2 regions of the Massilia sp. DWR3-1-1 genome follow, and region 2 is predicted to be linked to the other one. Evidence: predicted binding sites of a transcription regulator. Region 2 holds the regulator's gene; the other holds the start of a gene.
The links. Region 2 encodes sigma-54, which starts transcription at its own class of promoters, with help from an activator protein. Its sites were predicted from a motif close to TGGCANGNAANCTGCTTT; they were not measured.

Region 1 (5,872 bases), on a different contig from region 2:
GATGCGCGCGTACAGCACCTTGCGTTCGAAGTCGGTCACCGAGATTTCCGGCGCGCGGTCGGTGGCGCGGATCGGCGCCGTCAGGCTGTAGCCCTTGACCGCCTCGAACTGCAAGGCGAGATCGTCAGAAGGGCCGCGCTCGGCCTCGTCGAACACCAGCACGTCCAGGCTCAGGTGCAGCGCCTTGGATGCGAGCGATTACGCGCTGAAGGTCACGCCGGCATCGAAAAGCCTGGGCATCCTGATCCGCAAGGCGGCGTGGATGGGGAAAGGTGTGGCACCGCAGGCGGCGCCAGGGCAGCACGTCGAGACGGTGGAGTGCGTGAAGCCCGCGCCGGCGATCGATGCCGCTCCCGTTGCGCCGTCGGAGTCCGCCGGCTTAGCCGCTTCGCCGGTGGCGGTGCCCGCGGCGGCGGCCATTGCCGCCGACATCAAGGACGACGAGGTGGTGTTCACCTTCGCCGAACGGCGCTACCGCGTGCGCGGGCTGCCGAAAAATCTGTCGCCCGAGACCTTGAAGATCAACCTGCTGGTGGCGGTCGGCGAGGCGTATCACGTCGACACGCTGGACCTGTACAGCGCGAAGTGCCGCGGCCACTACCTGCTGCAGGCGGCCAGGGAGCTGACGTCTTGTTTGAGACTGAAAACGCACATCCTGCGGCAAACGGCCATGTGCCGGTCGTTGCCGTACTGGCGGGCGAATCATGACAGCCGTGCGCGCCAAGACGCCGCTGCACGCCGGCGATCCGTCGATTGCCGGCGGCTTCCACGGCCACCTGGTCGGCTTCGTCGAATGGCTGCGCGCGATGCGCTACTCGGAGCACACGATCAAGACGCGCCGCATCGACCTGGGCTACTTCATTGAGGGCGCGGCTACGGAGTACGGCGAGGCTCATGGCGATCCCGGCAGCGTGAACAGGTCGGGCCATGCCAGGTGCGGTGGCCCTGTTCCTATTGAGGATCGCCAAAAGTGTGCTGCTGTGTTGTTGGGGGCAGGCTGTGCTCGTCGGGAGCGGTGCCGAATCATGGCGTGGGCGTGCTGTTGGGGCCGTGCTGGAATTTCGGCACAAGTATATTGAACCAGCCGGATCGACCTCCGATCACGGTGGCGATGACGCCGCCCTGCGGACGATTGAAATGGTCGCCCTGCGGACCATGCGCCGCTTTCTCGCCCTCTGCCTACTTCCACAAAAACGCAAATATCACGGCATTCATGGTCGCATTGAACGCCGCGTGCGCCGCCATCGGCGGGAACAGGGAGCCGCTGCGTTTGCGCAGGTGGGCAAACAGCAGCGCCGTCAGGAACATCAGCAGCACCCACAGCGCCGCCGACAGGGGCCGCACGCGCCAGCCCGCCGCTTCCAGCACCAGTCCGTGGTGGCACAGGTGGACCAGGCCGAAGGCGGCGCATTCAATATACGTGCTGGTGCGCACGCTCCAGCGCTGTTCCAACGCTTTTTGTAACATGCCGCGAAAGAAGATTTCTTCGCCGATGGGGCTGAACAGCAGGGCCGGCAGCGTAAAAATCAGGTACAGCTGCGTCATCGACAGGCGCGTGGTGTCCATGTTGGCGCGGTAACTGCTGGCGATGCTCGTGTACCAGTGGTCGGCGCTGGCGCCAAAGAACATGATGCCCAGCGCGAAGCAGACCAGCGCCGCCATCATGCCCTCGAGCACCGCGTCGACGTAGTGCGACCGGGCGGCGGGGCGGCGCAGCCCGATGGCGCGGCGGCCCGCCTGGTTCAGGAGCAGCCATGGCATGGCCATCATCGCCACGAAGCTAAGCGGCAGCAAGGCCCGCAGCGGCTGCTCGCCCAGCAGGCCGGCGCCCCGCATCGCGCCGAACAAGGCGGCCAGGGCCAGCATCAGCGCCAGCGCGGCCGGCGGCGCCAGGCGGCTGCGCCAGATCGACGACGGCGCGGCCGCCGTCATCGGCGAGGGCGCTTGCCGGCGGCGGGCAGGCGCGTGCAATCGGCACTCGGTTTCATCAACGGTACTTTCGAAAGGGGACGCCCGAGGGCGATCAAAAAGCTCGATTGTAGAATCGACGTATAAGACGTGCAATTTTTTCGGATGCATACGTCTCGATGCGGCGGTTGACGGCGCCAGCCTATCTCACCATCATGCCCATTTCGCCCTGATAAGGAAACCCGCGTGTTTGCTCACCTGACATTTTGCGCCCCCCTGCCGTCGCCGGCTTCTCCGCGGGGCACGCCATGAGCGGCAATGGCGCCAGCCGGCTCGTGTATTCGACTGAAACGGGACGGCTGTGCCCGGATTGCGGGCAGGCCGTCGCCGCCTGCCGCTGCGCGCAGGCGAAGGCAGCGTCGGTCAGGGGCACTGGTCAGGTGACGGTGGCGCGCCAGACCAAGGGGCGTGGCGGCAAGTGTGTGACGGTGGTCAGCGGCCTGGCCCTCGATGGGGCGGCGCTGGCCGCCCTGGGCAAGCAGTTGCGTAGCCGCTGCGGCGCAGGGGGCACCGTCAGGGACGGCCTCATCGAGATCCAGGGCGATCATTGCGATGTGCTGCTGCTTGCCTTGAAGCAGGCGGGGCATACGGCAAAGCGCAGCGGCGGCTAGCCCCTGCCGGGGCACCGCCCCGGTGCCCCGCTTGCCGCTTGCGTCAAGGGTTTATTTCGAGATAATCACCGGCGGCACCGTCGACGACGGCGCGCTCGCCTGCGCCGCCATGCGCGCTTCCAGCGAAGCGATCTGCTCTTCCAGCACCTCGAGCTTGGCCCGGGTCTTGGCCAGCACTTGCGCCTGGATATCGAATTCCTCGCGGGTCACCAGGTCGAGCTTGGAAAAGCCCTGGGTCATCATGGCCTTGACGTTTTTCTCGACGTCCTTGACGGGCGAGTTGTCGATGGCCTGGCTGATTTTGCCCTGCAAATCATTGAAGAAACTATTCATATCCATGGTAATCCTTGTAGTCAACTATCAAGCGCACCAAGGTGGTGCGTATTTTGCCTTAAATCGGTGCGAACGACGCTGCGCGCTGTGCACCACGGCCGTCAAAACGTTTATTAAATGCCCATTTGGGACGAATAGGCGAAAAAACAAGCGTCCATTTGCAACTTCGGGCTGGCATGCAATCTGCTAATAGAACCCTGTCCAAACGATTTTCGGTCTCACACTAATTCTAAACCGCCATCGCATCACACGATTCAATTCACTAGGGAATGTCATGAAAAAACTGAATACACAGTTGAAACTCGTCGCAGCGCTCGCTCTGGTCTTCACGGCCCTGACGTCCACCACTGCCCGTGCCGCAGATGCTCCCACCCCAGACAATGCAGTGAGCTTCAATGCCGCGCTGACCACCGACTACCGCTATCGTGGCCTGTCGCAGTCGCGCGTGAAGCCGGCCCTGCAAGGCGGCGCCGACTATGTCAACAATCCTACTGGCCTCTACCTGGGTACCTGGTTATCGACCATCAAGTGGGTCACGGATGCGGGCGGCGACGGCGATATCGAGTGGGATATCTACGGCGGCAAGAAGGGCGAAATCGCCCCCGGCGTGAGCTATGACGTCGGCGGCCTGTACTATTTCTACCCGTCGAACGGCTTGTCGACCAGCGCCAACACCTTCGAGCTGTACGGCCAGGTGGGCTACGGTCCCGGCTACATCAAGTACTCGCATTCGACGACGAACCTGTTCGGCACCTCGAACAGCAAGAACAGCGGCTACCTCGACCTGGGCGCCAACCTGGACCTGATGGAAGGTCTGGTGCTGAACCTGCACGTGGGCCGTCAGAACGTCAAGAACAACAGTGCCTACTCGTACACCGACTACAAGGTCGGCGTCACCAAGGATTTCGGCGTGGCGTCGGTGTCGCTGGCGGCCATTTATGCCAATACCAAGGCCTACGTCAGCCCGTCCGGCAAGAATCTCGGCCGTACCGGCGTCGTCCTGAGCGTTTCCAAAACCTTCTGAGCGAGCTTCCCATGAAACTGATTACCGCCATCATCAAACCGTTCAAGCTCGACGAGGTGCGCGAAGCACTGTCGGCCATCAACGTGCAAGGTATCACCGTGACCGAGGTCAAGGGCTTTGGCCGCCAGAAGGGTCACACCGAGCTGTACCGTGGCGCCGAATATGTCGTCGACTTTCTGCCGAAGACCAAGATCGAAGCGGCCGTCGATGATGCGATCGTCGATCAAGCCATCGAAGCGATCGAAAAAGCCGCCCGCACGGGCAAGATCGGCGATGGCAAGATTTTCGTCTACAACCTGGAACAGGTCATCCGCATCCGTACCGGTGAGACCGGCAACGACGCTCTTTAAGGGGAACATCAGATGAATCAAACGTTGAAAAAATGGCTGACCGGCGTGGCCGTGGCCGTTTCCCTGTGTGGCGCCATGAGCGCTTCGGCCCAGGATGCGGCCAAGCCCGCTGACGCCGCCGCACCGGCCGCGACCGCCACCTCGGCCGTGACCACCAACCCGATCGCCGCCCCCACGGTCGCGCCAATGGCCGCCCCGGCGGCCGCCACCGCGGCCCCGGCTGCGCCAGCTGCAGCGCCAGCGGCGGCGCCGGTGCCGAACAAGGGCGACACCGCCTGGATGTTCGTCGCCACCGTCCTCGTCATCATGATGACGATCCCCGGCCTGGCCCTGTTCTACGGCGGCCTGGTGCGCTCGAAAAACATGCTGTCCGTGCTGCTGCAAGTGTTTTTCATCTTCGCCGTCATCATCATCCTCTGGTGCATCTACGGTTACTCGATCGCCTTTACCGAGGGCAATGCATTCTTCGGCAAGTTCGACCGCGCTTTCCTGGCAGGCATCTGGAATCCCACCACGGCCTCGTTCACCTATGCCGCTACCTTCAGCAAGGGTGTCGTCATTCCTGAGTTTGCCTATGTCGCCTTCCAGGGCACCTTTGCCGCCATCACCTGCGCCCTGATCGTTGGCGCCTTCGCCGAACGCGCCAAGTTCACCGCCGTGCTGGCTTTCATGGTGCTGTGGTTCACCTTCGGCTACCTGCCGATCGCCCACATGGTCTGGTTCTGGACCGGTCCGGACGCCATCAAGGATGCCGCCACCCTGGCAACCGAAACGGCCAAGGCTGGCTGGCTGTGGCAAAAAGGCGCGCTGGACTTCGCCGGCGGCACCGTGGTGCACATCAACGCCGCTGTTGCCGGCCTGGTCGGCGCCATCATGATCGGCAAACGCGTCGGTTACGGCCGTGAGTCGATGGCACCCCACTCGCTGACGATGACGATGATCGGTGCGTCGATGCTGTGGGTCGGCTGGTTCGGTTTCAATGCCGGTTCGGCACTCGAAGCGGGCGACGTCGCTGCCCTGGCCTTCATCAACACCCTGCTGGCCACCGCCTGCGCTACCGTCTCGTGGGTGTTCGGCGAGTGGATCACCAAGGGCAAGCCATCGATGCTGGGCGGCGCGTCCGGCGCAGTGGCCGGCCTGGTGGCCATCACCCCGGCCTGCGGTTACGTCGGCCCGATGGGCGCCCTGGTCATCGGCCTGCTGGCCGGCGTGGTCTGCCTGTGGGGTGTGAACGGTCTGAAACGCCTGATCGGCGCCGACGATTCGCTCGACGTGTTCGGCGTGCACGGCGTCGGCGGTATCCTCGGCGCCCTGCTGACGGGCGTGTTCGCCGCGCCTCAGCTGGGCGGTCAGGGCATCTTCGACTACGTCACCAACAAGATGTCGACCGACGCCTACTCGATCGGTTCGCAAGTGATGACCCAGGCCACCGCGGTCGGCACCACCATCATCTGGTCGGCGGTCGTCTCCGTGATCGCCTACAAACTGGTCGACCTGGTCATCGGCCTGCGCGTACCGGAAGAAGAGGAGCGCGAAGGCCTGGACATCACCAGCCACGGCGAATCGGCTTACCACTCCTGATCTGC
Region 2 (5,872 bases):
GTGGGCGTGCTCATCACGGGTGACTCCGGGCTGGGTAAAAGCGAACTGGGGCTCGAACTCATTTCGCGCAGCCATGGCCTGGTGGCCGACGACGCCGTCGAGTTTTCCCGCATCGCGCCCAACATGATCGAGGGCCGCTGCCCGCCCCTGCTGCAAAACCTGCTGGAAGTGCGGGGCCTGGGCCTGCTCGACATCAAGGCCATTTTTGGCGAAACGGCGGTGCGCCGCAAGATGCGCCTGAAACTGATCGTGCACCTGGTGCGCCGCAGCGCGCTGGAAGAGGAAGCCGAGCGCCTGCCCTTCCTGTTCCCCACCGAAGACGTGCTCGGCTTGCCGGTGCGCAAGGTGGTCATTCCCGTGGCGGCCGGCCGCAACATCGCCGTGCTGCTCGAAGCGGCCGTGCGCAACACGATCTTGCAATTGCGTGGCATCGACACCTTGCAGGAATTCATGGAACGCCAGCGCCAGGCGATGAGCGGCGACTGATGGACCTGCTGCCCATGCGACTGGCGCCGGGCGCCGACCTGCGGCGCGCGCTCGAGGCGGCCGGCGCGGGCGGCGCCTTCGTCGTCTCGGCCATGGGCAGCTTGCGCGATGTGCAATTGCGCTTCGCGGGCGCGGCCCAGCCGACCTTGCTGCCGGGCGACTTCGAAATCGTCTCGATGGCGGGCGCCATCACCGCCGAGGGCGCCCATTTGCACATGGCGGAGGCGGACGCGGCTGGCGCCGTGTTTGGCGGCCACGTCGTGTATGGCAACCTGGTGCGCACCACGGCGGAAGTGCTGCTCGCGCCCACCCCGGGCTGGCACTTGGCGCGCCAGTTCGATCCCGCCACCGGCTATGCCGAACTGGTGGTGCGCGCCGCCGACCCGGGCGCCTGAGCAAGCGCACTGAGCATTAAATCGGGGCCTGGCTGCGACTTCGGCCCCGCATGCGGTATCATCGCCCCATGCGCATTGTTCTCATTTCAGGTATTTCAGGCTCCGGTAAATCGGTCGCCCTCAACGTTCTCGAAGACGCCGGCTATTATTGCGTCGACAATCTGCCGCCCGCCTTGCTGGCGCCGCTGGTCGATACCCTGCTGGCCGAAGGCGTGCCCAGCGTGGCCGTCGCCGTCGACGCGCGCAGCTCCGAGTCGCTGGTCGAATTGCCCGTCAATGTGGCCGAACTGAAGGCCCAGGGGCACGACGTCAAGGTCATGTTCCTCACCTCGAATACCCATTCGCTGGTGGCGCGGTTTTCGGAAACGCGGCGCAGCCATCCGCTGTCGCACCAGTTGCGCCCCCAGGAAAATCCGGCGTCGCGGCGCACCCTGATCGAATGCATCACCGAAGAGCGCGAGCGCCTGTCCGCCATCGAACAACTGGGACTGGTCATCGACACCTCGGACTTGTCGGCCAATAAACTGCGCGCCTGGATCAAGGAGCTGGTGGCCCTCGAACGGGCGCCGCTGACGCTGTTTTTCGAGTCCTTCGCCTTCAAGCTGGGCGTGCCGCTCGACGCCGACTTCGTGTTCGACGTGCGCGCCCTGCCGAACCCGTATTACGACATTACCCTGCGTCCCTTGACAGGCATGGACGCCCCCGTGATCGCCTTTCTCGATGCCCAGCCGGCCGCCAGCGAGCTGTTGGAAGACATCCGCGCGTTCATCGAAAAATGGCTGCCCTCGTTCAAGACGGACAACCGCAGCTACCTGACGGTGGCGCTGGGCTGCACGGGTGGCCAGCACCGCTCGGTGTACATGGCCGAGCGCCTGGCGGCGTATTTCGGCCCCACCGAACGGGTGGTGCTGCGCCACCGCGAGCAGGCGTAGCGCAGGCCCGGTGATTTAGACGCCCAGATCGCGCAAGGGATGGGCGCGCGCCGGCCACGGCGAGGCGAAAAACTGCGCGACCATGGCATCGCTGACGGCGTCGAGGGTGGGCGGATTCCAGCGGGGCGCATTGTCCTTGTCGATCACCAGCGCGCGGATGCCCTCGAGCACTTCGCCATGCTCGAAATTACGCCGCACCAGGATGCGCTCCATGCGCAGGCAGTCGGCGAGGTCCAGTGTGGCTCCCCGATTTAACAATTCCAGCGTCACTTTCAGCAGCAGCGGCGAGCGCTTGCGCATGGCGGCCAGGGCTTTTTGCATGGGCTCACTGTCATCCTTCTCCAGCGAGGCCATGATCGCTTCGATCGTGGGCAAGCTGAAATGGCGGTCGATGGCGGCGCGCTGGTCTGCCAGCGGGGCGACGCCGGCGGTGCTGCGCAGCGGCGCGGCGAAGGCGGCGACGGCCTCGCGCAATTGCGCGCCCGGCGTGCGCTCAATCAGTTCGAGCAGCGCCGGCATGGTGGCCTGGGTGACGAAGGTGTCGGCCAGGCCGCAATACAAGGCGTCGGCGGCGCGCACCGTCAAGCCCGTCAAAGCCAGGTAGTAGCCCAGTCTGCCGGGCGCATGGCTGAGAAAATAACTGCCGCCCACGTCGGGAAACAGGCCGATGTTTACTTCAGGCATGGCCAACTTGCTGCCGTCGGTGACCACCCGCAGGCCCCGCTCGCGGTGCGCTTCCGACACGCCCAGGCCACCGCCCATGACGACGCCGTCCATCAGGGCGATATAGGTTTTCGGGTAAAAGTGGATCAGGTGGTTGAGGCGGTATTCCTCGGTAAAAAAATCTTCCAGCGACGCGCTGCCGCCCGTGGTGGGCAAGGTGCCGACATCGTAAAAATACCGGATGTCGCCGCCCGCGCACAAGGCCTTGTCGGTGCTGCTGCGCAGGACCACGGCGTCGATCGCGGCGTCGTCCTGCCAGGCCAGCAGCGCATCGGTGAGCGCGCGGATCATGTCCAGCGAGAGCGAATTGAGGGTGCGCGGGCGGTCCAGCGTGATGATGCCGGTGCGCACAGCGATGCGGGTCTTGACGAAGTCGGTCATGGCGTGGGGACTGGAATAAAACGCCTATTTTAGCAGTCGCCCCGCGCACAAGCGGCCGCCCCAATGACAAGGGCGCCTTGACGGCGCCCTCATCCGAATTGGTCGGCCTTAAGCGGCAGCGGCCGGGAGTTCTTGCTCGGACAGGTGCTTGATGGCCTGGTGGTCGTGGTCCTGGATCTGGGATTTGTATTTCATGACCTGGCGGTCGAGCTTGTCGATGAGACAGTCGACGGCGGCATACAGGTCGTGCGACAGGGCGTTGACGTTGATGGTCTTGCCCGGCAATCGGAGGTTGATTTCGGCTTTCTGCCGTTTTTCTTTTTCAGTCAGATTATCGACGGTGAGAATGACAGCAATGTCGATCACTTGGTCAAAATGGCGCCGCACGCGTTCCAGTTTGCTCTGTACGTAGTCACGGATGGCTGGGGTCACTTCAAGATGATGTCCGCTGATTGTGAGATTCATACACACTCCTTAGATGATGTCGCTTCCTGTTCATGCATGCCGCATAAAGCGGGACGTAGAGGAACACTGAAAAAACGATCTACAGATTCTTGCGGAGAGCGACAGGTGGAATCTTGAGCGCTTCACGGTATTTGGCCACCGTGCGGCGCGCAATGACCATCCCCTGTTCCCCCAGCATATCTGCGATCTTGCTGTCTGAAAGTGGGTTCTTCGGGTCTTCCGCTCCTGTCAATTGCACGATCAGTGCCCGGATCGCTGTCGACGATGCTTCGCCGCCGGCGTCGGTCGCTACGTGGCTGCCAAAGAAATATTTCAACTCAAACATTCCATGCGGGGTCAGCATGTATTTTTGAGTGGTTACCCGAGAGATAGTGCTCTCGTGTAGGCCCAGTGTATCAGCAATTTCACGCAGCACAAGTGGCCGCATGGCAACTGCGCCGTGCGAGAAGAAATTTCTCTGGCGCTCGACGATGGCCTCGGCCACGCGCAAAATTGTGTCGAAGCGCTGGCGCATATTTTTGATCAGCCACTTCGCTTCCTGCAGCTGCGCGCCCATCTGGCTCTCGCCCTTGCCCTGCTTGAGCAGGTTGGCGTACATGCTGTTCACGCGCAGGCGCGGCATGACGTCGTTGTTCAGGCTCACGGTCCAGCCGCCGCGGCCCTTCTTGACGATGACGTCGGGCACCACGTAGTCGGAGGCGCCGGCGCCGAAGCCGGCGCCCGGGTGCGGATTGCACTGGCGGATTACCGCTTGCGCTTCGCGCAGGTCCTCGTCATCGCAGTCGAGGGCTTTTTTGAGTTTGTTAAATTCGCGCTGGGCGAACCAGGTCAGGTGATTGCAGACGATGTCGAGGGCCATGCGGCGCGTCACCAGCGGCACGCCCGCCATGCGCCGGATCTGGATCGCCAGGCACTCGGCGGCGTTGCGCGCGCCCACGCCGGGCGGGTCAAAACTTTGCAGCAGCGACAAGGCGGTTTTCAGCTCGTCCGGATCGATCTCGAGTTCGGCCGGCATGCGCTCGAGGATGTCGTCGAGCGATTCGGTCAGGTAGCCATTGTCGTCGAGCGCGTCGATCATCAGTTCGACCAGCGCGCGGTCGCGCACTTCGAGCATGGCCAGGCGCATCTGCTCACACAGGTGCTCGCGCAGGCTGGTGGCCGTCGCCTCGATCTGCGGGCGCGAATCCTCGTCGTCGGGCGACTTGTTGCGCGACGCTTCGCTCCAGTCCTCGCCGTCGCCGCTGGTGTCCTGGGCGCTCTCGCCGCCCATGTCGACGTTCTCGCCGCTGTCGGCCGCCGGCGCGTCGGCGCTGGGCGGCGCATCCTGGTTCGACACTTCCGGCGCTTCGGCGTTGCCGCTGGCGCCGACGGCGCCATCGGCCAGCAGGCGTACCGAGTTGTCGAGCGGGTCGTCGAGACGCTCGAGCAGGGGATTGTCGGACAGCAGATGCTCGAGCTCCTGGTGCAGTTCGAGCGTCGACAACTGCAGCAGGCGGATCGACTGCTGCAGCTGCGGCGTGAGCGCCAGGTGCTGCGACGTGCGTAGTTGGAGGGACTGTTTCATGGTTCGTCAGTGGCCTACATGCGGAAGTGTTCGCCCAGATAGACCCGCCGCACCGACTCGTCGGCGATGATGTCATCGGGGCGCCCGGAGGCCAGCACGGCGCCCTGATTGATGATGTAAGCGCGGTCGCAGATGCCCAGCGTTTCGCGCACATTGTGGTCGGTAATGAGCACGCCGATGCCACGCTCCTTCAAAAAGCGCACGATGCGCTGGATCTCGATGACGGCGATCGGGTCGACCCCGGCGAACGGTTCGTCGAGCAGCACGAAACGGGGGTTGGTGGCCAGCGCGCGGGCGATTTCCACGCGCCGCCGCTCGCCGCCCGACAGCGACAAGGCCTGGTTCTCGCGCAGCTTGTCGATCTGCAGGTCGGCCAGGAGGCTGTCGAGGCGCTCGTTGATCTGCGCCTTGGTCAGCGCCTTGCCGTCGACTTTTTGCAGTTCGAGCACGGCGCGGATGTTTTCTTCCACAGTCAGCTTGCGAAATACCGACGCTTCCTGCGGCAGGTAGGACAGCCCCAGCATGGCGCGCCGGTGGATCGGCAGGCTCGAGATGTCGACGCCGCTGATGTCGATCGAGCCGGCGTCGGACGCCACCAGGCCGACGATCATGTAGAACGAGGTGGTCTTGCCGGCGCCGTTGGGGCCCAGCAGGCCCACCACTTCGCCGCACTCGACCTGCAGCGAGACGTCGCGCACGACGAGCCGCTTGCCATAGCTTTTTTGCAGGCCGCGCACGATCAGGGTACTGCCGCAGGATTTCGCTTCCATCATGGCTTTTTCGCCGGTGGCACAGGCGTCGACGGCGCCACGGCGGCGGGCGCTGGCGTTGCCGCCGGCTGCTTCGGCTCGATCACCATGCGCACGCGGCCCGAGCCGGCCTTGCTGGTGCCGCTGACGTCGTTCTCGACCGAATAGACTTCCTTG

Region 1: the regulator sigma-54 is predicted to act here: its motif matches at 3,085-3,102, upstream of ACP7EY_RS13225 (TorF family putative porin).

The regions. Positions count from the first base shown of each region.
Region 1 covers NZ_JAFCXL010000011.1:38,194-44,065, forward strand. Annotated here, with positions in the region: gene ACP7EY_RS13200 (FAD-dependent oxidoreductase) at 1-162, opposite strand, end outside; gene ACP7EY_RS13205 (hypothetical protein) at 185-865, shown strand; gene ACP7EY_RS13210 (CPBP family intramembrane glutamic endopeptidase) at 1,180-1,971, opposite strand; gene ACP7EY_RS13215 (translation initiation factor Sui1) at 2,217-2,579, shown strand; gene ACP7EY_RS13220 (accessory factor UbiK family protein) at 2,631-2,918, opposite strand; gene ACP7EY_RS13225 (TorF family putative porin) at 3,187-3,936, shown strand; gene ACP7EY_RS13230 (P-II family nitrogen regulator) at 3,948-4,286, shown strand; gene ACP7EY_RS13235 (ammonium transporter) at 4,299-5,867, shown strand.
Region 2 covers NZ_JAFCXL010000005.1:113,009-118,880, reverse strand. Annotated here, with positions in the region: gene hprK (HPr(Ser) kinase/phosphatase) at 1-486, shown strand, start outside; gene ACP7EY_RS07095 (PPC domain-containing DNA-binding protein) at 486-881, shown strand; gene rapZ (RNase adapter RapZ) at 950-1,813, shown strand; gene ACP7EY_RS07085 (enoyl-CoA hydratase/isomerase family protein) at 1,829-2,917, opposite strand; gene hpf (ribosome hibernation-promoting factor, HPF/YfiA family) at 3,026-3,382, opposite strand; gene ACP7EY_RS07075 (RNA polymerase factor sigma-54) at 3,462-4,946, opposite strand; gene lptB (LPS export ABC transporter ATP-binding protein) at 4,961-5,716, opposite strand; gene lptA (lipopolysaccharide transport periplasmic protein LptA) at 5,716-5,872, opposite strand, start outside.